Regions from separate parts of the Blautia sp. OM07-19 genome, predicted to be linked through region 1. Evidence: a T-box and tRNA genes for the amino acid it is inferred to sense, from the RefSeq annotation. Region 1 holds a T-box; the other regions hold tRNA genes.
The links. The T-box of region 1 lies ahead of proS (proline--tRNA ligase). A T-box ahead of a tRNA ligase gene usually reads a tRNA of that ligase, here a tRNA-Pro.
Positions count from the first base shown of each region.

Region 1 (7,851 bases):
ACTCCAGATCCATATAAAAACGTTCTTTGATCTCATTATCATCTTCTGCAATATTTTTTAATTCTTCCTTTGTCGCTTCATCAAAGTATGGGTTGGACAGCCACTGCTCATATACCTCTTTGTAATCCATACTGATATACCTCCCTGTTGATAGTATTTTCCAGTCTTTTTGTAAGACCATTGGTGCTTTATATTATACACCTCTTTGCGTAAAAAAGGAAGAGAAAACCGTACAGTTACAGTCAAATTTACCAATTTTTAACCTTGTTCCTGATAAAAAGCAATCAAAAAGGATAATTTTCGAGACATTTTGCTCCGAAGTTTTGCCAGGCTTCTTTCTGCCCTGTCAGCTTCTTTAACTTCTGCGTGTTTTTTTCTGAGATCCAGGCTTTGTTGTGGGAATAGTAATAGTTTGCCAGTTTCCAGTATTTTTCCGGATAAAGAAAGCGGATATGGATATTCTGCCATTCATCCTCCGAGATACTTTTTTCTTTGTGATAGGCACTGAGCATTTTCATTCCAAGCCGCACATCCCAGTTATATTTCTCAAGGATCTTTCGCATAAAACGGTACAGATCAGCCATCTGCACATCAAAGCCCCAGTGCTCAAAGCTGGTGACTGCAGTCTCTTTTCTGATCATAAGGACATTATGCTGGTTATACTCCCCGTGGCAGATCCAGCCGTTTTCTGTCACATCCTGTCGAAGTTTCGAATAGGCAGAATCTCGCAGAAGCCTCAGTGCCACGTCACCTTTTTCCAGATAATCCTCCACCGTCGCCAGATACAGTTTTTCGAACTGACAGGATGCCCCTTTTTTGCGGATAAATTTACGGATCTTTCGCAGTTCCTGATTATGTCTCTGATAGATATCTTCCAGTGAAGGTTCCATATAATCCTGAACCAGTGGAAGTTTCATATATTTATGCATCTGTGCCAGAGTCCGCACGCTCCGCAGGATATCCTCCTCCGACCTGGTATCGCACTCCCTTCCCTCATACCAGAACTGCAGTGTGTATGGGATATTATCACGGTCCCGGCTGACCAGATTTCCTTCTTTATTCGGAAGATAACGGTCAACCCGGCAGCCGGCAGCCGAAAGTCCCTCGAGAAGTTCCTGCTGCTTCTTAAGCTTCTTCTCCGTCCCCTTGAATTCTTTCAGGATAAAAAGCCCCTCCTCGCAGCGGCAGAGAAGCGCCCCCCGCGTGCGGGCTGTGGAGAGCACGGTCAGGCTGTACTGTTCCAGCGTACTGAGTCCATAATCATACAAATTAAAATCCCCCTCTTGTTTTTGTACCTTCTATCTTATGTACCCCTTCACGCAGAAATGCAAAAAAGACTGCCGCGGTACTGCTTCATGTGCAGCCGCAACAGCCTTAAGGATGTCAGATGAGTGACATTAATTTTTCTTTTGTATTATCCTCCGGAACATCCAGAACGTGCTCCAGAAGCCGGTTCAGGATCTCGCCAAGTTCCGGTCCCGGCTTGTATCCTGCCTGGATCAGATCTCTTCCGGTCACTGCCAGTGTCTTGAGGGAAACGCACTGATTCTGCTTCAACATTTCCTCATAGCAGGCTTTTACGCTCTCCTGCCGGGCAATCTTTTCATCACGGCGGTATTCGCTCTGTGCCAGCATATCTGCTTTCTGGACTTTAAGATATAATGGAAAAAGTTCCTCCCCGATCCTGTTCACAGCCCTTCTCACAGATTTCATCTGTCCCTCCGGTCTGTCGTCATGATAACGGATCAGATGGGAAACCTGCATGATCGTATCATTATCAAATTTCAGTCGGCGAAGGATCTGCTTCGACATCTCCTCACTTTTTACCGCATGCATTTTGAAATGATCCCGTCCGTTTTCGTCCGTGGTCTTCATAACCGGTTTCGCAATATCATGAAGCAGCATCGTCAGGCGCAGCACCTTGTCCGCCTCCACATAAAGAAGGCTGTGCAGGATATGCTCTCCAACGGTAAAGCAATGGTACGGGGTGTTCTGTTCCGTTTCCATGCAGCGGTCAAACTCCGGCAGAAATTCTTTCGTGATTCCTGTTTCATATGCCACACGGAGATAATCCGGATGCGGCGAGACAAGAAGCTTCACAAGTTCTGCCTGAATCCTCTCGGCACTGACATTCCGGAGATTCTGAGTCAGTCTGCTGATCCCCGCCTTCGTCTCTTCCTCGATCTCAAAACCAAGCTGTGCCGAAAAACGCACTGCCCTCATGATACGCAGTGCATCCTCATGAAAGCGCTCCAGCGGATCACCTACACAGCGGATGACCTTGTTCTGCATATCATCCATCCCGTGAAAAAGATCGACAATTCCCTCCTTCGGATGGTATGCCATGGCATTAATCGTGAAATCTCTGCGTTTCAGATCCTCTTCCAGACTGGAAGTAAACGTCACCTGCTTCGGATGACGGCCATCTTCATATTCACCGTCCACACGGTAAGTTGTCACCTCATAACCTTCCTTATCCATCATTACCGTGACAGTACCGTGCTGGAGCCCGGTATCTATCGTGCGTGGAAATAATTCCTTGACCTGATATGGAGAGGCAGAAGTGGTGATATCCCAGTCGTTGGGGCAGCGTCCCAGAATAGAATCCCGGACACAGCCTCCGACTACATAAGCCTCATGACCATTTTCATTTAAAACCCGCAGAATTTCTTCTGCATCGGATGGAATCGTTAATTTCATATTAGTATGCTCTTCCCCAGTAAACCATCTTCTTCGCCGGTTTTCCACAGCATACGCAGACATCGCTCAGATGCTCCTGTTCAAACGGCATACATCTGGATGTTGCCTGAACATCTTCTTTGATCTTGTCCTCGCACTCGCGGTTTCCACACCACATAGCTTTGACAAAGCCCGGTTTGTTGTTGATGGTGTCTTTGAATTCTTCGTAGTTTGTTGCAACATAAGTGTGAGCATCGCGGTGTGCACGTGCGCGCTCCAGCATTTCCTTCTGCATAAGATCAAGAACTTCCTGAACTTTGGACGCAAGTTCTTCAAAGGAAACGACATATTTCTCTCTTGTATCACGACGGCAGATAACAGCCTGTCCGTTCTCGATATCCTTCGGTCCACATTCGATACGAACCGGAATTCCTCTCATTTCCTGCTCTGCGAATTTGAATCCCGGGCTTCTGTCGGTGTCGTCTACTTTGACACGGATGCCAGCTGCCTTGAGTGCTGCAGACAGTTCATCTGCTTTCTCAAGAACGCCTTCTTTGCGCTGCTGGATCGGAATGATGACTGCCTGAGTCGGAGCGATTCTCGGAGGCAGGACAAGTCCGCTGTTGTCACCGTGAACCATGATGATCGCACCGATCATACGTGTTGTCATACCCCAGGATGTCTGGTGTACGTATTTCAGTGTATTGTCCTTGTCTGTGTACTGAATGCCGAATGCTCTGGCGAATCCGTCACCGAAGTTGTGGCTTGTACCGGACTGAAGTGCTTTACCGTCATGCATCAGGGACTCAATTGTGTAGGTAGCTACTGCACCTGCGAATTTTTCTTTGTCTGTCTTCTGACCTTTGATGACCGGGATAGCCAGAACTTCTTCGCAGAAATCAGCGTACAGGTTCAGCATCTGGATCGTTCTCTCCTCTGCTTCCTCTGCTGTTGCGTGTGCAGTATGACCTTCCTGCCATAAGAACTCTCTGGAGCGAAGGAACGGACGTGTTGTCTTCTCCCAGCGGACTACAGAGCACCACTGGTTGTATACCTTCGGCAGATCTCTGTGAGACTGGATATCTTTCTGATAGAAATCACAGAACAGAGTCTCAGAAGTCGGACGTACACAGAGACGCTCCTGAAGTTCGTTCAGTCCACCGTGTGTTACCCATGCTACTTCCGGTGCAAAACCCTCTACGTGGTCTTTCTCTTTCTGAAGAAGAGATTCCGGAATGAACATCGGCATGTATACGTTCTGTACACCTGTCTCTTTGAATCTACGGTCAAGTTCGTGCTGGATGTTTTCCCAGATCGCATAACCTGCCGGTTTGATCGCCATGCATCCTTTTACGCTTGTGTAACCGCACAGCTCTGCTTTTTTTACAACGTCAGTATACCACTGTGCGAAATCTTCTTCCATGGAAGTGATAGCTTCTACTAATTTCTTTGCCATGATTTTCTCCTTTTCTGTAAATGATTTTATATCAGATCAGAGGCTTCTGTGTATAAAAAAAGTCCTCTGATCCCGGTAAAGGGACCGAAGGACTTCGGCGGTACCACCCTAATTAGCAACTCCTGTATGCCAGAAAAAAATTGCTCTCTCAAGCTCCCTTAACGCTGGATCTACGCTGCACTTCACTTGTACAGAGCTCCGAGGCCGGTTCCACGATTCGCGCACAGAATCCTCACACCATATGGATTCCTCTCTGAGATTGCTCCTCATGTACTATTCTCTTCATCGCCGTTATCTTATTTATGCCAGAAAACTTCTGCATATTTGATATTTATTCTATTCGAAATATCTGGTGATGTCAAGAGTGATTTTACCTCACTCAACTGTAAAAGCACTCTCTCTGATCTGTTTTTTCTCAAACTGGTTATTATACTGCAGAATCTGATATTCGTTCAAAAGGGTCTGGTATTTCTCCGGAAGATCGTCCATAGTATACCAGTTTCCGTCTTTATCACACACTGCACCCACTCCGATGATCGGAAGTTCCTCTTTCAGATTAGCAAGGAACTGTTCATATTCCGTAAGCTGAACACCCGCTTTTTCGAGCATGCTGGATCCGAGGTAATTGCAGCTGATATCCTCTTCTTTTGTCTCAGACGGGTAATTTGTCCATATGATATATGGTGTAGTGTAAGTTATCTGAGATTCTATAGTTTCCAGACTGCTTTTCTTTTTGCCAAGGAGCTGTTCAAAAAAGCCATCCTCAAGCTGCGGCCAGTGATCTCCGAACATGACGATCATTGTTGGTTCGTCAACTTTTTCAAAATATGTGAGAAGATCCTTAAACGCGAGATCCGACTGTCTTGCAAGTGACAGATAAGTTTCTGCATACGGATATTCTTCATCATAATTTAATTTGACATCCGGTTCATAGTCTTCTCCATTTGTAGTTTCATCATAACCGCCATGGTTCTGCATCGTCACACAGAATGTAAAAAGCTTCTGATCCTCTTCTTTATCCTCATACATCTTAATTATTTTGTCATAGACAGTCGCATCACTGTAATAATGTTTACGGACTCTGTCACAAAATTCATCGCCCCAGTTCTCTATACTCAGGAATTCATCAAATCCCATTCTCACATACACCTTAGAGCGATTCCAGTTGGATGCATTGTTCGGATGCATTGCTACAGGTTCATAGTCCTGTGACCCCAGGATATCTGCCAGACCATACTCCGGATCCCTGACATAAAGTTCATATGGCTGGCAGGCTGCCGGGAAAAACTGAATGCTGTTTCCTGTCAGAGCCTCATATTCGGATCTCGCTGTTCCACCTCCAAATGTCGGTACATGCAGCTTACCATACGTCACATTCTTATTCAGGCTGTGAATAAATGGCAGAATTTCTGTATCCGTCTGAAGGTCACCTGTACTTTCAAAATCCGCAAGACTTTCATTCATGATCATGATAATATTCTGCGGAACAGTCTGGTTTCCTGCAGCTGTTTTCTTCTCTTCGGAAGTTTCTTTCTCATTTTCTGCCAGGATTTCATCTACTTTCTGCTGTGAATAACCATCTGGCTTTTCAACACTGATGTACCGCGCCTCAAGTAAAAGTGTGTATAAATACCCTTTCTGAGTATAGTCTTTGTTAACATTCCAGAGATTAACTCCCTGTGCATTCTTGAGAAGTGGAAGTGCCTGCACTGCTACAATAAAAAGTATTACCAGACTTCCCATACGGCAGATCAGATTTTTCCTGCTCTTTTTTCCAAGTTCCAGTTTCTGGAATACAAACTGGAAGATAAGGAATGCCGCCTCAAAAAACAGTATTATTTTGAGATGCCGCGGTACCGTGAAACTGTAATTTCCCATTACATCCGCTGCTGTTCCCATTCCCAGAACGTCCAGCAGCATAAATGCCTGCCCACGGAACATAACGACATAATAATTTACCAGTGTAATTACAGTCAGCAGTACTCCATATACCAGTACTGCCCATCGAATCTTCCGAAAGATGAGGATCAGTACAAAAAGCACTGCTATATAGATCCACATATTTTTTATGACATAATCTACCGGAATTTCTGTCAGTGATTTTACAACATTTCTGAACATTATATGTCCCAGTTGTTTCTGACCGCTCAGCCAGGTGATCATCTGCACAGCACAAAACATAACTACCGGTGATGCCACCAGCAGTAAAACACTTATAATATATCCGGGCAGGGAAGTTCTGCTTCCGGACTTAGCCTGTATGCTCTCTTTTTCTTCTTTCAAAATTTTCTCCTGTTCAGACAGTCAGATTGATCTCTCTGCCTGTCCGTTTGTATTTATAGTAACGTACTCCTGCCGCATCCAGCATTCGCTTGGACGCGATCACAGATGGTGTATTCTCGTATTTGTCACAGTCATAAACGATCGTCTTGATACCGGACTGAATGATTGCCTTGGCACATTCATTACACGGGAACAGGGAAACGTAAAGTTTCGCCCCTTCCAGGCTTCCGCCTCTGTAATTCAGAATCGCATTCAATTCGCTGTGCGTAACATACAGATACTTCGTATCCAGTGGTTCACCTTCCCTTGCCCACGGAAACTCATCATCAGAACAGCCCTTCGGAAATCCATTATAACCCATTGAAAGAATCTTGTTATCCTCACTTACGATGCAGGCCCCCACCTGAGAATTTGGATCCTTCGACCGCATGCCTGAAAGCATTGCCACACCCATAAAATATTCATCCCAGGAAATATAGCCTTTTCTTTTTTGATTATACATCTTCTGTAAAAACCTCCCCCGCAAATTTTGTTATTGCTGACAATAGCCAAATTTTACCGGCTTCCTGATATTCCAGAAAGCCGGCAGTAATTTTTTGTATATTTTATGATCGCGATTTATACTTCTGGATTCACATCCACGATATCTGTATCTTCTTCCATCTGTTTGATCCTGCGGATATGACGTTCCTCCTCAGAAAACGGAGTGTTCAGGAAAGTATCTACGATCTTGACCGCAAGTCCCGGGCCTACAACTCTTCCACCCATTGCAAGGATGTTTGCATTATTGTGAAGTCTTGTTGCCTCTGCACTGAAGCAGTCAGAACACAGTGCTGCACGGATTCCCTTGAATTTATTTGCTGTGATGGAAATACCGATTCCGGTTCCACAGATAAGGATTCCCTTATCACAGTCACCACTCTGGACAGCGATTGCCACTCGCTTTGCATAGATTGGATAATCTGTAGATTCCAGACTGTCACATCCGAAATCTGTATATTCCAGATTATGCTCCTCCAGATATTTGATGATCTCCTGTTTCAGTTCGTAACCGCCATGGTCACATCCTAATGCTATCATTTCTCTTCCTCCTGTGTCTTGATAATTTTGTGTCCGGCCGCCTTGAGAAGCCGGTTCATGATTGCCTGACCCATCCTTGGTGTATAGAAAGCTTCTGAATAGATCACATTGACCTGCGCCTCATCAAAATCTCTCAGTACCCCATAAAGATGGTGTGCAATCGTCTCTTCTTCTTCTCTGCTGCCTATGCTTAAAACCAGTCCGTCTGCGTACTGATCTTTCGTCTCGTCTGTCGCGATAATTCCTGTCTTCAGCCCGGTTGATGCCGCTTCACGGGTCAGACGGTTGATGCAGGCGATCACCTCATCCTGCGGTCCTTCTACAATGGACAGATCTGCCTTCGGTGCATAATG
Region 1 covers NZ_QULA01000001.1:470,953-478,803, reverse strand. Annotated here, with positions in the region: gene DXC01_RS02115 (phospho-sugar mutase) at 1-130, opposite strand, end outside; gene DXC01_RS02110 (CotS family spore coat protein) at 285-1,268, opposite strand; gene DXC01_RS02105 (CCA tRNA nucleotidyltransferase) at 1,384-2,700, opposite strand; gene proS (proline--tRNA ligase) at 2,702-4,135, opposite strand; T-box leader at 4,212-4,430, opposite strand; gene DXC01_RS02095 (LTA synthase family protein) at 4,511-6,418, opposite strand; gene DXC01_RS02090 (deoxycytidylate deaminase) at 6,432-6,920, opposite strand; gene rpiB (ribose 5-phosphate isomerase B) at 7,037-7,498, opposite strand; gene DXC01_RS02080 (L-threonylcarbamoyladenylate synthase) at 7,495-7,851, opposite strand, start outside.

Region 2 (7,851 bases), on a different contig from region 1:
TTGGAATCGGTGGTACGAATGCATATCTGACTTCTTATGATCAGGTAGTAAACGTGGTTGGCATGGGGAAGAACACGACAAATATCGTAGAAGAATTTCCCACACCATCACCTCTGCCCGGAGATGAAGATTCTGAACTTCCAAAAACAGTATGGGTCGCAAATGGAAATGTGCAGGGCGAAGAGGCTTCGGTCGACTGTTATGTAAGGGTATCACTGGGGTATTCCAACTCTGATATAGGCAGGGCAGTGACATTGAAGCAGATAGATCGGACAAACTGGGTGGAAGCAGATGACGGATTTTATTATTACAAAAAAGTCCTCCGGGAAGGAGAGAAGACAACGCCTCTCTTTTCAGGAATCTCCGTAGATTCTTCGAAACTTGAAAAGACATATCTGGATCAGATCGATGCATTTGAAGTACAGGTTTATGAGGAGTCTGTGCAGGCTGCCGGATTTGAGGATTACAGAAGTGCCTGGGAATTTTATCGGACTTAAAGGATGGAAGAACTATGAGGAAAAGAACAAAGATAGCGGCAGGAATTCTTTCTTTGAGCATCCTGGGGATATCAGGCGTGTATGGATATTTTTCGGACACTTTGCAGGTTGTGAACCATATCTCTGTGGGGGATATCAAGATCAGTGTGGAAGAATTTGAAAAGAAGGGAACAAAAGAAGTTCTTTACAACAATAAAGGAGATGTCCTTCCCGGGGCAGTGGTATCCAAGATCCCAAGGATCACAAACCGTGCTCTTCCGTGCTGGGTGCGCGCCAGAATCTTGTATACAAATGACCGGAAAGAACTGGAAGGTCTGGACGATACGAAACTTTCCGGTTTTTCTTCTAAATGGATCAAACGCGGAGAGTACTATTATTACACCAGTATCCTGAAGAGAAAAGAGACGGTCGATCTGTTCCAGAGTGTACATATTCCGGCATCCTGGAAAAAGGAGCATGAGCTTCAGAAACTGGGGCTGACCATTCAGGCAGAAGCAATCCAGGCAGCGAATTTCACACCGGATTTCAGTGCCATGTCGCCATGGGGAAATCAGCTGATTCGGCAGTGTATCCATGAAGAAGACGGAGCAATGACCTGCAAAAAGCCGCAGACGAAGCTGTCAGTGGAATTTAACGGAAAGGCGCATAAACTCCTGTCTGTGCCGGGAGATTTTTTTACAAATCTCGGAACTGCGATGCCGGGAGATGTGCTTACAGATACGATCACAGTGTCCAATACTACAGACAGTGCGGCGGAAATTTTGTTCCGAACCAGCACGGAAGGTAGAAACAGTGAGCAGATTGCGATGCTTAAGGATGTAAAACTTACCGTGGCAATGGGAAATAAGATTTTGTACAGCGGGACTTTGGATTCCACGGGTCTTGCCAGAAACAAAACGCTGGGAATTCTGGAAGCCGGACAGAAAGGAAGTATGAAGTTTCGGCTGGAGATTCCGGCAGAGTGGGATAACCGTATGGCACAGAAAAAAACAGATGTCACATGGATCTTTACTGTTAATGAAGAAGAAAAGACATCATCTTCCGATTCAACAGGAGGATCCGAAAGCGGGGAAAGTACTGCCCGGCCGGCAGTGACCAGAGATAACGGAAGCAAACAGGCAGACCATGTCAAAACAGGTGACTCGTCAGCAACAGAACTTCTGTTGATCCTTCTTCTTGCTTCTGGTGGCATGGTTCTTGTAATCAAAGCATGGAAAGGAGGCAGAGGAGTATGAAAAAAAGAATAATATCAGGAATTTTTGCTGCATTATTTGCTGTTTCTGCTGTTACGGGAATCTCTGCTGCCTCAGATTCTGTGTTTCAGGAAGAAATACAGGATGAGTTTCAGGATGCAGATGGAGATGAAGATATATTTATGCCCGGAGACGAAACAGAGAAAGCTGATGACGAAGATTTTTCAGAAGATGCGGACGGAGATTCTGCTGAGATATCCGAGACAGATTTTGAAGAAAATATGGAACCGGATTCTTTCGATGTGACAGTCAGAGCAGAACAGGGAACGATTGTATTTGAAACGGATCTTCTGCAGCTTAAAGAGGAACAGGAAAAGCTGAGTGCCGATGAACTTTTGCAGATGCAGGAACGAGAACATCTTTTTGTGGCAGGAGAAGCAGTGGGTTTCTATATCCATCCATTTGAAGGATATGAGTGCACAGAAGTAACAGCAGAAAGTGAAGGAGAAGCTGTTTCGGTAACTCTGGGAGAAGATCAGAGATATGAGTTTGTTATGCCGGAAAGTTCTGTGATTCTGAATGCAGAGTTTGAGAAAATTCCCGGGGAAGAAAATGAAGAAGCAGAGATTTTCAATGACGGAGAAGAAGCGGAAGCAGTAAGTACTTCTGCCAGGTCTACAGCAGTCAAGGCTGTGGCAGCAAATTATAAGATGAGACCAGAGTATGCCTTTGCATATGCTTTTCGAAAAGGTAAGACGAAACTTACGGAGGTGCAGGGGGCTTCTGCAAGCCTTCCGGCTAAACTGGATGCGCAGTTCGGTTGGTCCCAGAATGGTGCAACAAATTACAAGAATACCTTTTCGGCATGCAGTATTCAGAATGCTGCACAGAAGGGAAAAATTTCTGCAAAGTATACAAATGTAGGGGAATATAAGGGCAAAATTGTAGACCTGAAAATTACAGTGCCGGAATGGGGTACGGTAAGCTATACACATATGGGTGTTGACAATACTGTGATTTCTCCATGTATTCTGTTTTATAATGACAGGATTGCCTTTTCAACACTTTCTGTAGGAATTGTGCGCTTTAAGTTTGAGTTCTTCGATCATGAAACCGGAGATCAGATTTCTCCTAAAGGGCATGTGACGATGATGGACCTTGACGGAGGTCAGGGATTTCGTGTTTATGACGGATGGGGCGTAGATGCCATGTATATCCGAAGCGGGTACGAGCATCTACAGGCGACGACCGGAACTACAAGTAATGGAACGGTATACACAGAAGTATGTGCTCCAGAAGGAACATCAACAGATAACAACGATGTAAAAGGCTGGTGTCATGTAGATTTTAATAAGTCCTTTACAGTAAACTGGCTTGCAGGTGCGGGTGGACTGACAGGAAAAACTCCGTATTCAGCGTTTTTTATGTCAGGGGCACAGACAGTTGGAACCTATGAGCCGAATTCGGAACCTGAGAAGAAAGTCGGAGCTGTTGATTCGTCTTATAGCAGCATGAAACGACGTGAATCGGAATCGGATACAGCAGCGGAAAAACCTTATACTATCCCAAAGACCAAGGAATTTGATTATATGATCTCACAGACAGTTCTTCCGGGAGATTACAAAAAATTTGAGGTCACGGATCAGCTGGATTCCTGCCTGGAGTACAAAAGTGCTTCTGTCGAAACTGCTCAGGGGAATGATGTCACGCAGCAGTTCACGATCACTGCTACGAAGAATACAGTGAAGTTTGCGGCTGCGAACAGCTTCCTGAAGACTGATGCGGCCTGCAATAATGTAACCTATTATTTCAGGATCCATGTAAAAGCCAAAGCAGACAGTGTGATTGCCGCTCATGGGCATTATAAAGACGGTATTTATTATCATATTTCAAACCAGGCAAAACGACGTCTTGATTCCTCACAGATGGCAGACACCCAGGAAACAAATATGTCATGGGTACGTGGGATTATTGAAAGGAACTGCAGCATCCGCAAAACAGATGCGGCAGACAGCACGAAAGACCTGACAGGAGCAGTATTTCAGGCATATGCATGGGATGAACAGAAAAAGAGTTATGCCATTACGGGAGAGCAGTTTGCGTATACGGAGAAAACGAAATTATATACGAAAAAACTGCAATATACAGACCAGAACAAAGGAAAATTCAGACTGGTCGAGACACAGGCGCCAGAAGGATACCTTGGGAACTGGAAAGAAGATATCTCTATTCTGGACGAAAACCAGGACTTTGCGCTGGAAGTGTCAAATGAAGGAATACGTCCGCCATATGGTGAGATAACGATAACAAAAAAGATCCTGGAGAATGATATTATCTGGGCGCATGGAAATCCGGTTTTCCGGTTTGTGGTAAATGGAACAGATCGGAAAGGAAAAGCGCACAGTTACGAAAATTATGTAGAGTTCAGACAGGAAAATTACGAAAAACAGGGAGGCTATGCCGTTTTGAGCTGCACAATAGCCAAAGTTCCATTTGGAAGTTACACGATCAGTGAAAAAGAAACGCTGCGTTATAAATTTCAGGGCATCACAGCAAATACTCCCAATGTACAGATTACAGGCAGAGAAGGAACAGCAGTTCTGGACAGTATAAATGAGACAGCAGCAGTTACCTTTACCAATCTGAAAACACGTTATGACGGCTACAGTCATACAGATGTCGTGAGAAATATCATACCAGTCGCATAAAAGAATAAAATAAAACAAAAAGGCTTCCGAACGACCATAACGTCCAGAAGCCTTTCCTGTTGAATAAGAACATCGGGGAAATGGGATTTGAACCCATGACCTCACGGCCCCCAGCCGTGCGCGCTACCAAGCTACGCCATACCCCGAGAATATGTAGTATTATAGCAAGCAGAAAATACTTTTGCAACTGCTTTTTTTATTTTGATGGTCAATTGATTGAAATTGTCCAAAGAATATATTATAATGTAAAAAAACTGGAAAGGAGAGGAGGGAATGAAATTGGAAAGAAGTAGTTGGGCTGGCAGAACGATGCTGGTGGTATTCTTTTTTGCATTGATCCTTTCATGTGGAGCAGGGGATGTTCATGCGGCAGTGAATAGCAGCGCGAAGACTTCAGCATCCACTGGTAAGGGAAGTACTTCGAAAGTCAAGAAGGGACTTATCTGGGAAAAGGGTGGTTATCGCTATTATGTCAATAATAAACCTGTCCGGAATACATGGAAGATCATCAAAGGTAAATATTACTGGTTTCGTGAAAATGGCGTAGCAGCCAGAGGTGGGGCATGCAATGTAAGAGGGATATATTATGTATTTGATATGAACTCTCACAAAGTGACACCTGGAAGCACGAAAGTCGTAAAGATAAACACATACTGGTTTATCGTCAACAAATATGGTAAAGGCGTTGGCGGATGGCAGGAAGTAAACGGCAGAGTCTATTATGCTTACAAAAGTGGCAGATGCATAGTCAACAGGACTATAAGCGGTCTCAGGCTTGGCAAGAACGGATATGCGGTGGATACCATGCAGGCACGCTGTAAGATGGCAGCAAGGAGATTTATTGCAAATCATACAACAGCAGGTATGACCAATCGTCAGAAACTGCGGGCATGCTTTAATTATATTATAGGTTATAATAGATTTGTAGGAAGCATGGATCCTACCCCTGCTGAATTCAGAAGCCGCAGATGGGTATACAAATACGCAGTTCAGATGTTTGAAAACGGTCTGACAGGAAACTGTTATGGAATGGCAAGTGCAGTCGCAGCAGTTGCAAAGGAACTGGGATATCAGCCGTATGTGATCACTCTGGCAGAGGGACACAGCTTTGTGATGATAAATGGACGCTATTATGATAACATGTATGGAGCTTTATTTGATGCGGCTTCACGCCCGTCTTATGTAGCACAGTATAAAATAAAATTTTAAATAAAAAAGGAGAATCAACATGAAAAAAACCAGAAAAATCTTGGCAGTAGCACTTTTCCTGCTGCTCATGCTGACACCGGTTGTTTCAGTTTCTCAGCCAGTTACTGTGCAGGCTGCTGCAAAAACAACCCTGAAGAAATCAGGCGGCAGATATTACGCTTATGAGAATGGCAAGAAACTGTGTAATGCTTGGCGTAAGATCAAGAGCGGCAAGGTCAGCTATACCTATTACTTTGGAGCAAATGGTGCAGCCTATCAGGCCGACAAAGAAATGATGGGAAAATACAGTGTAATTGTCAAAAAGATCAAGGGTCAGTATTATGGCTTTGATTATCTGGGACACAGAGTTAAGGGAGTACGTGTGGGAAGTACCTCTGCATATGGAATGCCATATGTATATTACTTCAACGCAAACGGGACTTACAACAAAACAAAAACAGCACAGTTGAGAGCTGCTTCCAGAACAAACAAAAATGCAACAACAATCAAGAAACTTCTCGGAAAATACAAAAAATACAAAATTTCCAAAAACAGTTGTTTCAGAAATGGAAACGGAGTGGATATCACCTATACTTATGATAATGTAGAGTTATCTGTATTCCGTCCAAAGGGTAAGAGCTATAAATATGATGTTGTAGAGAGCCTTGTTTCACGCTACTAAGAAAGAAGAGGGAGAATCTAGCATGAAGAAAAAATTAACAGCACTCGTTTTAAGTCTTGTGATCGCAGCAATGCCGGCAGCAGCTCCGGTTATGAATGTACAGACCGTGTCAGCGGCAACAACCAAAGCAGCTGTTCTGAAAAATACATGGAGCAAAGATCATAAATATTATTATGACAAAAACGGCAAAAAAGTAAAAGGAATCCGTAAGATCGGCAAATATACCTATATCTTTGATTCCAAATATACACTTGTGAAAAACAAGAAATATTACAAATACAACGCAAGTACTTACTACAGGATCGATACTCGGGGACGTGCAACCAAACTGTCTCAGGTAGAGACACTGGCAGCAATCCGTCTTCAGAAATGTGGCGGTAACTTAAGAAAAGCGTTTAACTGGTCAGCATCTCTTCGCTACAATGGAAACTACAAAGTGGCAAAGAAAAACCAGACATATTATGGAATTTATGGTTTCCGTACAGGAAGTGGTGACTGCTATGTGATGGCAAGTACATTTTACTGGATGGCAAAGGTTGCGGGATATAATGCACATTATGTAACTGGTTACGTAAACAAAGGTAAAGGCAACGGACCTCATGCATGGGTTGAAATTAAGGTCAAAAACAACACTTATGTATATGATCCAAACTTCCAGAAGGAATACGGACCGAAAGGTTACACAGGATATGCAGTCAAATACGGACAGAAAGGTACTTTGAAGTATATCAAGAAAAAAGTCTACTAAAAAGAGAGGCAGGACAGGTAAATGAAGAAAAAAATCGTAACAATTTTAATGACAGCGGCAATTGGAACCAGTCTGTTAGCAGGCCAGGCTGTTATGGCAGCAGACACAGAAACAGCGACAGAAGCCAAAGCAGATGATACCGGGGATTCCAAAGAAACAGAAGAAGAAAAAACAATCGGTAAAAAACCGGAAACAGATAAAGACGCAGAGGGTGTTTTCAGCCTGAAATTCAAGAACCTTACAGGTAAGGTGATTACAGAAGTGACTGTCAAGAATGAGAAAGATGAGAAATATCCGGATAATTTCCTCGAAAAAGATGACAAGTTTGCAGCAGATGAAGAAAGAACACTCTGGTTTGACCCGAATGCAGACACAGAAGATGCAGCAGAGACAGCAGATGACAAGGACACAGAAGAAGCATCTGAAACATCTGAGCCGGAAGTTCAGAAATATGATATGCAGATTACATTCGAAGATGGAACAACTGCAACACTTCATACACTTCCGTTTGGCGATACAGAGGAAGCGGAACTTCATCTTGAAGGAGAAGTTGCTTATATTGTATTTGACAGCAAGGATCTGAAGAAATCTGTCAATACAAAGGAAACAGAGCAGGCACTGGCACCGAAACCGACAGAAGCACCGGCACAGCAGACATCCTCACAGACAGAGGATTACAGCTATGATTACAGCTATGATGACAGTTATGATGATTACAGCTACGATGACTACAGTTATGATGATTCCGGAGATTCTGACGGCGGAAGCGATGATTCCGGAGATTCTGACGGCGGAAGCGATGATGGATGTCTGGACAATGCAATTTTGAATTAAT
Region 2 covers NZ_QULA01000002.1:172,459-180,309, reverse strand. Annotated here, with positions in the region: gene DXC01_RS03455 (SipW-dependent-type signal peptide-containing protein) at 1-497, shown strand, start outside; gene DXC01_RS03450 (hypothetical protein) at 512-1,732, shown strand; gene DXC01_RS03445 (isopeptide-forming domain-containing fimbrial protein) at 1,729-4,398, shown strand; tRNA gene DXC01_RS03440 (tRNA-Pro) at 4,471-4,544, opposite strand; gene DXC01_RS03435 (hypothetical protein) at 4,672-5,607, shown strand; gene DXC01_RS03430 (hypothetical protein) at 5,627-6,268, shown strand; gene DXC01_RS03425 (transglutaminase domain-containing protein) at 6,291-7,016, shown strand; gene DXC01_RS03420 (hypothetical protein) at 7,038-7,850, shown strand.
Region 2: it has a tRNA-Pro gene. The T-box ahead of proS (proline--tRNA ligase) is inferred to sense a tRNA for this amino acid. The anticodon was not compared.

Region 3 (7,851 bases), on a different contig from region 1:
ACTTCCAAATCTGGGCGAAAGCATCAGTGCAAATCCGATTCGAAGAATCAGGTCCGGAATCGTCGCGATGACAAAGTAGATCATTGCCCCGGAACCACGGATGATCCCATCTGTCATAAGTTTCACCACGATCATGAAATACCACGGCGAGACGATCCGAAGAAACATCACACCCGCATGGATCGCCGCTGAGCTTTCTGCATTCAGAAAAAGTCCCATCATCTGCTGGCTGAGTCCGAAATAAAGGACTACAAACGGAAGTGCTGTCAGCTCCGAAAGTTTCAGCCCTGTCCGAAATCCCATCGGAATCCTCTCCTGTTTTCCTGCGCCAATGTTCTGTGCCGTATAACTCGAAAGGCAGGAACCAAGCGTCATAAAAATATTGATCGCAAATGTATTCAGTTTGATCGCCCCGGAATATCCTGCAACGACTGCTGACCCATATCTGTTTACGATATCCTGGACAAAAAGGTTACCCACGCTCAAAACACTCTGCTGCAGAATACTCGGCACCGCAATTGCAAGGATCTGTACAAAAAGTTTCCTGTCAAACAGCGGCACTCTTTCCGTTCCTGCAAACTTCTGCAGTCTCACCAGCAATGTAACAAGCGCCAGCACCGCCGAAATCCCCTGTGCAATAAATGTCGCCCATGCAACACCGGCTACGCCCCAGTGAAGTTTCGCCACAAACAGAAGATCCAGGACAATATTTCCTGCCGATGATCCAAGCAGAAACCACAGCGGCGTCCTGGAATCACCAAGTGCAGTAAAAATCCCCGTACAGACATTGTACAGCATCAGAAAGATCAGTCCAAACACATAAATCTTAAGATATAGCACACCGTCCTGCATGATATTCTGTGGCGTGTGGATCCATTCCATCATATTGCGGCAGAAAAAATATCCATACACTGTCAGAATCACAGCAAGGCTCAGTGATGAGGCAAAAGCCGTCGTGACAGCACGCTTCACACCCTTGCGGTCACCCGCTCCAAACAGTCTTGATACGATCACAGATGCCCCAAGGTTCATTCCCACAGCAAATGCCATAAAAATAACAGTGATCGGGTAAGACGCCCCAACCGCAGCCAGCGCATCCTCTCCCGCAAATCTTCCCGCGATCATACTGTCCGCAATATTGTATATCTGTTGAAAAGCCACACTGAACATCATCGGAAGCCAAAAACGCCATAACGTTTTATCCGGATGTTCCTTTGTCAGATCTGTAACCATTTTTTCCTCTTTTCTTCACAAAAGGGACGATCGCTCGTCCCTCATGATTTCTGTAAAATTATAACTGATGTGTACTTCCGTTCAAAGTATCCGTAATCTCCTTGATGCTGACAGGTTTCGGGATATATCCGTTCATTCCCGCATCGCGGCAGTTTTTGCGGTCGCTTGCAAAGGTATTGGCTGTCATCGCAAAGATCGGAATATTGTTGTCATCGCAAATTTCGACATAAAGATTTGAGAGAGAATTTCTTGTTTTTCTATGACAACGTAAAAAGGAACTCCTTAAAATAAGGAATTCCTTCATCGTTAGTCGAAGTGACAGGATTTGAACCTGCGACCTCTGCGTCCCGAACGCAGCGCTCTACCAAACTGAGCCACACTTCGTTATTTCGTTGTTTAAATTTGTTATGTCGTTCAACGCAAGACATATTATATTATAGGGTATCGGAATTGTCAACAGGTTTTTTGAAAAAATTTAAAAAAATTTTCTGTTGGGATATAAGTGATTGTATCGTGTGTTTTGTTTGTATTATTCGAACTACAAGAAACATGCTTTGAGAGTTTCGCAAATTATCGCGGCAGTCGTCAAGATCTCCTATAAAATGAGGCATTTTGCCCGTTACTTCCTCTAATAATATATCCCCGCCCGCGGGGTGAGGCTCCGCGGGGCGGGGATATTATTTCTTCGGCGGTAGGAGCGCCGGAGATAGCGTTATATTGGGGCGAAATCTTTCATCTCAAATACCACATCTGCCACATTCATAGTGGATTTCCTGTGTGGTACAAGAACCACCGTCTTCTCTTCTGCGGATTCTCTGAGGGATTTGAGGATGATGCCTTCGTTCAGGGAATCGAGGTTTGAGGTCGGTTCGTCCATGAGAAGGAATGGACTGTCATGAAGGAAAGCGCGGGCGATGCCAATTCGCTGTTTTTCGCCACCGGAGAGGGTGTCTCCGAGTTCGCCTACTTCTGTGTCGTAGCCTTTGGGAAGGTGCATGATGAAGTCGTGGATGGACGCTTTGCAGGCGGCTTCCATGATCTCCTCGCGCGTCGCGCCCGGCTTGCCGATTGCGATGTTGTTGGCTATGGAATCATGGAACAGGTGGGTCTCCTGTGTCACGTAGCTTTCCATATCGCGGAGATGCTTTGTAGGAATCTTTCGCACGTCTTCGCCGTCTACGTGGAGCGCGCCGGAATTCACATCCCAGAAACGCATCAACAGCTTGAGAAGTGTGGATTTACCAGAACCGCTCGCCCCGTGGATCCCCAGGATCTTTCCTGCCGGAATATCCAGTGAGTAATTGTCCAGAATCACTTCATTATCATATGCAAACGTCACATGCTCCGCATCTGCGCCAGAAAATGTCCATCCTGCAGCACCATTACCAACATCCTGCTTTGCAGACACTCCCACTCCATCAGATGCACTGGCAGCATCCCGTTTTAAACCATCCACTACCAAAGCAGACTTCCTCTGCCCTGCACCACTCTGCACATCAGCAGTCACATTCCTGCACGCCTGTGCACCAGGCATCCACTCGCCCTCAACTTCCTCTACCTGCGGTTTCTCCTCAAGGATCGACAGCACTCTCTCCCCGCTTGCAAGCGTCTGGTTGAGGTTATTGGAAAGGCTTGACAGTGCCACAACCGGGCCGAAGGAGCCCATCATGGCGATCGTGCAGGTCAGCACTCCGTCATATCCGATACTGCCCTGTCCATACAGATTCAGCGTCAAAAACAGCATTCCGAAAGACGCGATCAGGATCACCAGATTCGTCACTGATCTCTGGCTTCCTTCCATCTCGCTCAACTTCTTCTGCATCCCCGCCAGTCCGTCAGACCTCTTCTGCATCTCATCCGCACGTTTCGCGCCCTGCTGGTACTGGATCGTCTCGTCCAGACCACGCAGAGAATCCAGCACAAAACTGTTCAGTTTGCCAAATTCCGTACGGAATTTCATACCGCTGCCGCCGCCTCTTCTGCCGTTCCAGAGCGGGATCACAACGCCCACAACCAGATATGCCACCAGTGCAAACACCCCTGCTGCCGGGTGATCGCCAGCAGTTTAAACGCAATAAAATGATTGCAGTACTGTTCCACATAATGCAGCACGCCACGCAAGCGTATAAATCGATGACGCAAACTTTACATATCGGGCATAATAGGCATCGAGAAATAGAATAAGTACATAAATCGATGCAACCTTGCTATTTCGGTATCATCGGCCTGGGTGGGTGCCGGGATGGTTACTTTACGCTAACTCATCTTCTATGAAGCTAACGCATGTGGTTAGTTAAAGTCAACTTATATTACCACCTGGCAACCTGCTGCTGACTTTCTACGCTCTCTTCATTACTGCCCGACAGCCTCCAGCCAGCTTTCTACATTTTCTTCCTCACCGCCCGGCAGCCTCCAACCAACTCTCTACGGTGGCTTCTTTTTCGCTGATGACTTCGGCGATTTCTTTTATTGACATTCCCCTCTGAAAAAGAGCTTTTGCCGTTTTTCTGCGTTCGTTTATTTCGCACTCCTGACGCATTTCTTTCATCAATTCTTCTAATGCTTCGCACATACTACCCGTCTCTCCTTCTGTCTCTTTTAATTCTGATACTCGTTTTGACAAGATTTCACTATACATTTCATCTGCGTTCTTGCAATGCAGATCATGCATTAATCGTCCCAGGTCTGTGTCCTCGTTCTGAATTGAGGAGTTTACATATATGATATGTGCGCCATCTCCAAACATATCTCCCGTTTCTTCGATGACCCGATCTGCATGATAAATCGGCAGACCTTTTCCTGGTACGTCATCTCGTGTGATAAAGATCACGTAACTCTCCGGCAGCTCCTCATAATCCTGACCCGGATTTAATGTGTTCATATCCAGCAGGCCGCTGTGATAGCGTGCTCTTTTCGGCGATGCGCCTTCTGATTCCTGCTGGATTTCTACATTATATCTCTTATCTTTATCGTCCTTTGCCACGCAGTCAAGAATTGCTGATCTGCCCTGTAGATTCTTGTAATCCTTCTGGACAATGTGATCCACAACCTGCAGGTCCTTCATTTCCATTATGATACGCAGAATATATTCTGCACATTCGCGTTTCTTCAGTACATTTCGCATGAAGATATCATTCATGATCGTAAGTTCTTTTATTACGTCTTTGTATCTTATGTAGCGCTGTTCCAGTTCATTATCTGGAGCTATACCAGTGGTTCCCATTTCGATAACGTCCTCCATTCGTAATGATAAAATAATTTTGCAGTGTGTTTTATGTAATTTTTTATCAGCTTGAAATGTATTTTTTTAGAGTATTATCGGAATGTATTTTTAATTTTGGGTTTTTGTTTCAGAAAATTTTTGACCTCTGTGCAGATGAAGTTTTTTCTGTATCAACTCCTTGTTTATAGTACTTTATGTTCTTAATTTTAACAAGAATTATATTTCTGGTCAACGAAACTTTTTATAAAGTTAGGTAAATATTTGTTTCTACTTTTTTTATTTTTTGCCTTTTGTCCGGGGGATTTTTCGCCTGGGTGGCGTAAGAAGACCGTCAAGGGACGTCGCCCGTCCCCTGACAACCCCCGGGCTGGGTGTTGGACGGAAATTTTGTCGTGTGGGGTGCCCTTTGAAAAATTCTCCTGGTGTTTCAGGTCGGGAGATTTTCGTATGAATGGGATTCTGGGTTGCGCTGTGGCTCCTTGAGTCTTGGGTTTTGTATGGGGTAGGGTGTCCTGTGGACACGCAGATTGTTGGTTGGGACTGGGGATGGTTTGTATAGATCTGATTTCTATTGGTATCCGAATCCACAAAATTCCCATAAAAAAATGGCCCAAACCACAATCAAGTAGATTCAAGCCAACAAAAAAATCTTAATAAATAACTCTCAGCCAACTCACCACCTCCAAACAAGCACTCTCCCCTCACATCCAGAAGGTTAGCAACGCCGTGCTCTCCGGCATATGCGCCTTCCCCGCAGTACAAGTCACCGTGATCATGATCATTCCCTTAATATTCCCATGACTGCTCCGCGTAAACCGACACGCGCTCAGCGGGATTCTCACCTTATTCGCGCGAAGATCAACTTCGCACAGCTGCCCATGATTCTCATACTTAAGGGACGAAAGCCACCCCGTCATATCCTTGCCATCGATCCGGGAAATGCCATGTACCGGACAGATCGTAAGTTCGAGCCAGCTTCCCCGGCTATTATTACGGATCACCGCAATATGCTCAAACCCCTGATGTGCCATGGAAAGACGCGGGCCGCCGGTACGGTTCACCTGATGAAGCGCTATCCCCACCTCATAATTGCCCCTTTCAAGGACTTTTTCCAGGAAATTCGGCGTAAAAGATTCCTGCGAGATCGTAGTATCTTTTTTTACCTGTGTATCACTTCTGGTGATAGACAGAAGAAGTTCATAATCGACATTTTCTATCAGCTGGCGAAGCGATTCCTGCCGGGATCCTTCGCTCACTCCCAGACGGGTCAGATAAGACTGCGTGGACTGCAGAATGCGCTCGTACATCCTGAGTGCACGGATGCCAGCCTCAGTAAAAGTATACTGTTCCGTCAGATACCCATAATTTACACATTCCTTAAAAAAACGACTTACCGGACCGTGGCTCACACCACAGATATCAGCAACAGTCCCCACACAGCCACGCTTTTTTTCAATTTTTTCCAGAGTCATCAGATAGTTAATCTGAAGCAGTGAAGGATGGAGTAGATCTTTCATAGTTTATGTATATTCCTTTCCAGTAAAAAAACGAGCCAGTCTTACCATATATGAACATCCAGTTCCCTGCTGTTCCAGTCCACCGGTTCCTCGTCCTCATTCGCAAACGCGATCAGGGCATTTCCCTCGATAACAGGGTCCTGTCTCTGAATTGAAAATTCAAAAACATCAGAAGGAATGACAGGTTTCCCTTTATGCAGTTCCGCACGGATCCATTTTTGCTGATCTTTGTACCAGAGACAGCCCAGATTACTGTCCGGCTCCGGATCGATCTCAAGCTCAAACCAGCTTTTTTCTTCCTCGACATGAAGCCTGATATTCTGGGAAAAATCATGAAATTCCCGCGCGAACCTGCGGGGATACGTTTTTTCCATATAATAAATCCCCATCAAAAAAACATAGTCTCCAGGTGCATACCGATAACTCAGATCCGTATACCGCAAAACTCTCTCAAAAGTCTCTCCATAATTCACAAAATTGCAAACCTGCCGGACTGTCTCCTCGCTGACGATATGCTCCATACGGCAGGCATCCTCCCTGGCGGTTTCACTTCCCACACCGACAAACTGCAGAAACTGAGCAAAAGTCTCATGCCGATACCCACACTCCACCCCCGTCAATAGCCCCAGCGCTTTTCGCGCCCAGCGAAACAGCCCTCCGCGTGGTCAGGAGGGGAGCGCGAGGGGAGAACGACCTTCGCAACTATGAGTGCCCTCCCCTCGCAAGGCTTTTCAAAGCCCTTGTCAGACTCAATAATATATCGTATATTATAACTAACACACAAAACTCGCCCGCCAGCGGCGGGCGAAAGGAGAACCCACTATGATAGATATACACAACATCAGCACCCACTGCACCCGCACCGAATTCGTCGGCACCACCGTCCTCGACACCATCGGCCTCGTCATCTCCGGCATAGATGACACCTTACTATCCACCATGAACATCAGCACCAAATACCACACCCTCGGTCTCTTCAGCTCCCGGACCGGAGCCGCCGGTCAAATCACCGCAATAGACGACGCAGTCAAAGCCACCAACACCGAAGTCCTCTCCATCGAATTTCCAAGAGACACCAAGGGCTGGGGCGGCCACGGCAACTACATCGTGATCGGCGGTAACGATGTTTCCGATGTACGCCACGCGATCGAACTCGCACTTGAACTCACGAAAAAAAATGCCGGAGAGCTGTACATCAGCGACTCCGGACATCTTGAATTTACATTTTCCGCCAGCGCAGGCGCAGCCCTGCAAAAAGCTTTCCACGCTGTACCGGGACAGGCTTTCGGCTTCATGGCAGGATCCCCTGCTGCGATCGGTCTCGTCATGGCTGACACCGCAATGAAAGCTTCCGCCGTCAACATCGCCTGCTACATGACCCCGAGCATCGGCACCAGCCACTCCAATGAAGTCATCCTCGGTATCTCCGGTGATGCCAGTGCCGTCAAAGCCGCCGTCCTCGAAGCCCGCCAAGTTGGTCTCGAACTCCTCATCGGCATGGGCAGCTACCCCGAAATCCCCGGTACACCGTACCTGTAAATCAAAAAAGCCCGCGCCCCACACCACTCATCCAACCGACAAGTGATCCTGGGGTACAGGCTTTTTATTATATTCATTAATAATTGAATTTAGTTAAGCTGGTAAACATCTGCATACTGCAGTCCGAAGCTCAGCGCCTCGCTGTGGCTGCTGCAGTAGATATCTACGTGTCCGTATGGAGTTCCAAGGTCTTCTACGGTGTAAACGTTGCCGTTGATGAGAAGTTTGGTTCCGAACGGTACGCCTGCCATGGCTACGGTACGTCCTGCTACCGGCATGGTTCCGCTGGCTGTTGCGTTTCCTGCTGTTCCGCAGCAGATCGCACAGTTACAGTAAGCA
Region 3 covers NZ_QULA01000014.1:17,131-24,981, forward strand. Annotated here, with positions in the region: gene DXC01_RS10885 (MATE family efflux transporter) at 1-1,233, opposite strand, end outside; gene DXC01_RS20890 (hypothetical protein) at 1,292-1,420, opposite strand; tRNA gene DXC01_RS10895 (tRNA-Pro) at 1,544-1,617, opposite strand; gene DXC01_RS20635 (amino acid ABC transporter ATP-binding/permease protein) at 1,946-3,259, opposite strand; gene DXC01_RS10910 (PD-(D/E)XK nuclease family transposase) at 3,629-4,456, opposite strand; gene DXC01_RS10915 (hypothetical protein) at 5,158-5,973, opposite strand; gene DXC01_RS10920 (iron dependent repressor, metal binding and dimerization domain protein) at 6,015-6,584, opposite strand; gene pduB (microcompartment protein PduB) at 6,796-7,512, shown strand; gene DXC01_RS10930 (PcsB-like coiled-coil domain-containing protein) at 7,602-7,851, opposite strand, start outside.
Region 3: it has a tRNA-Pro gene. The T-box ahead of proS (proline--tRNA ligase) is inferred to sense a tRNA for this amino acid. The anticodon was not compared.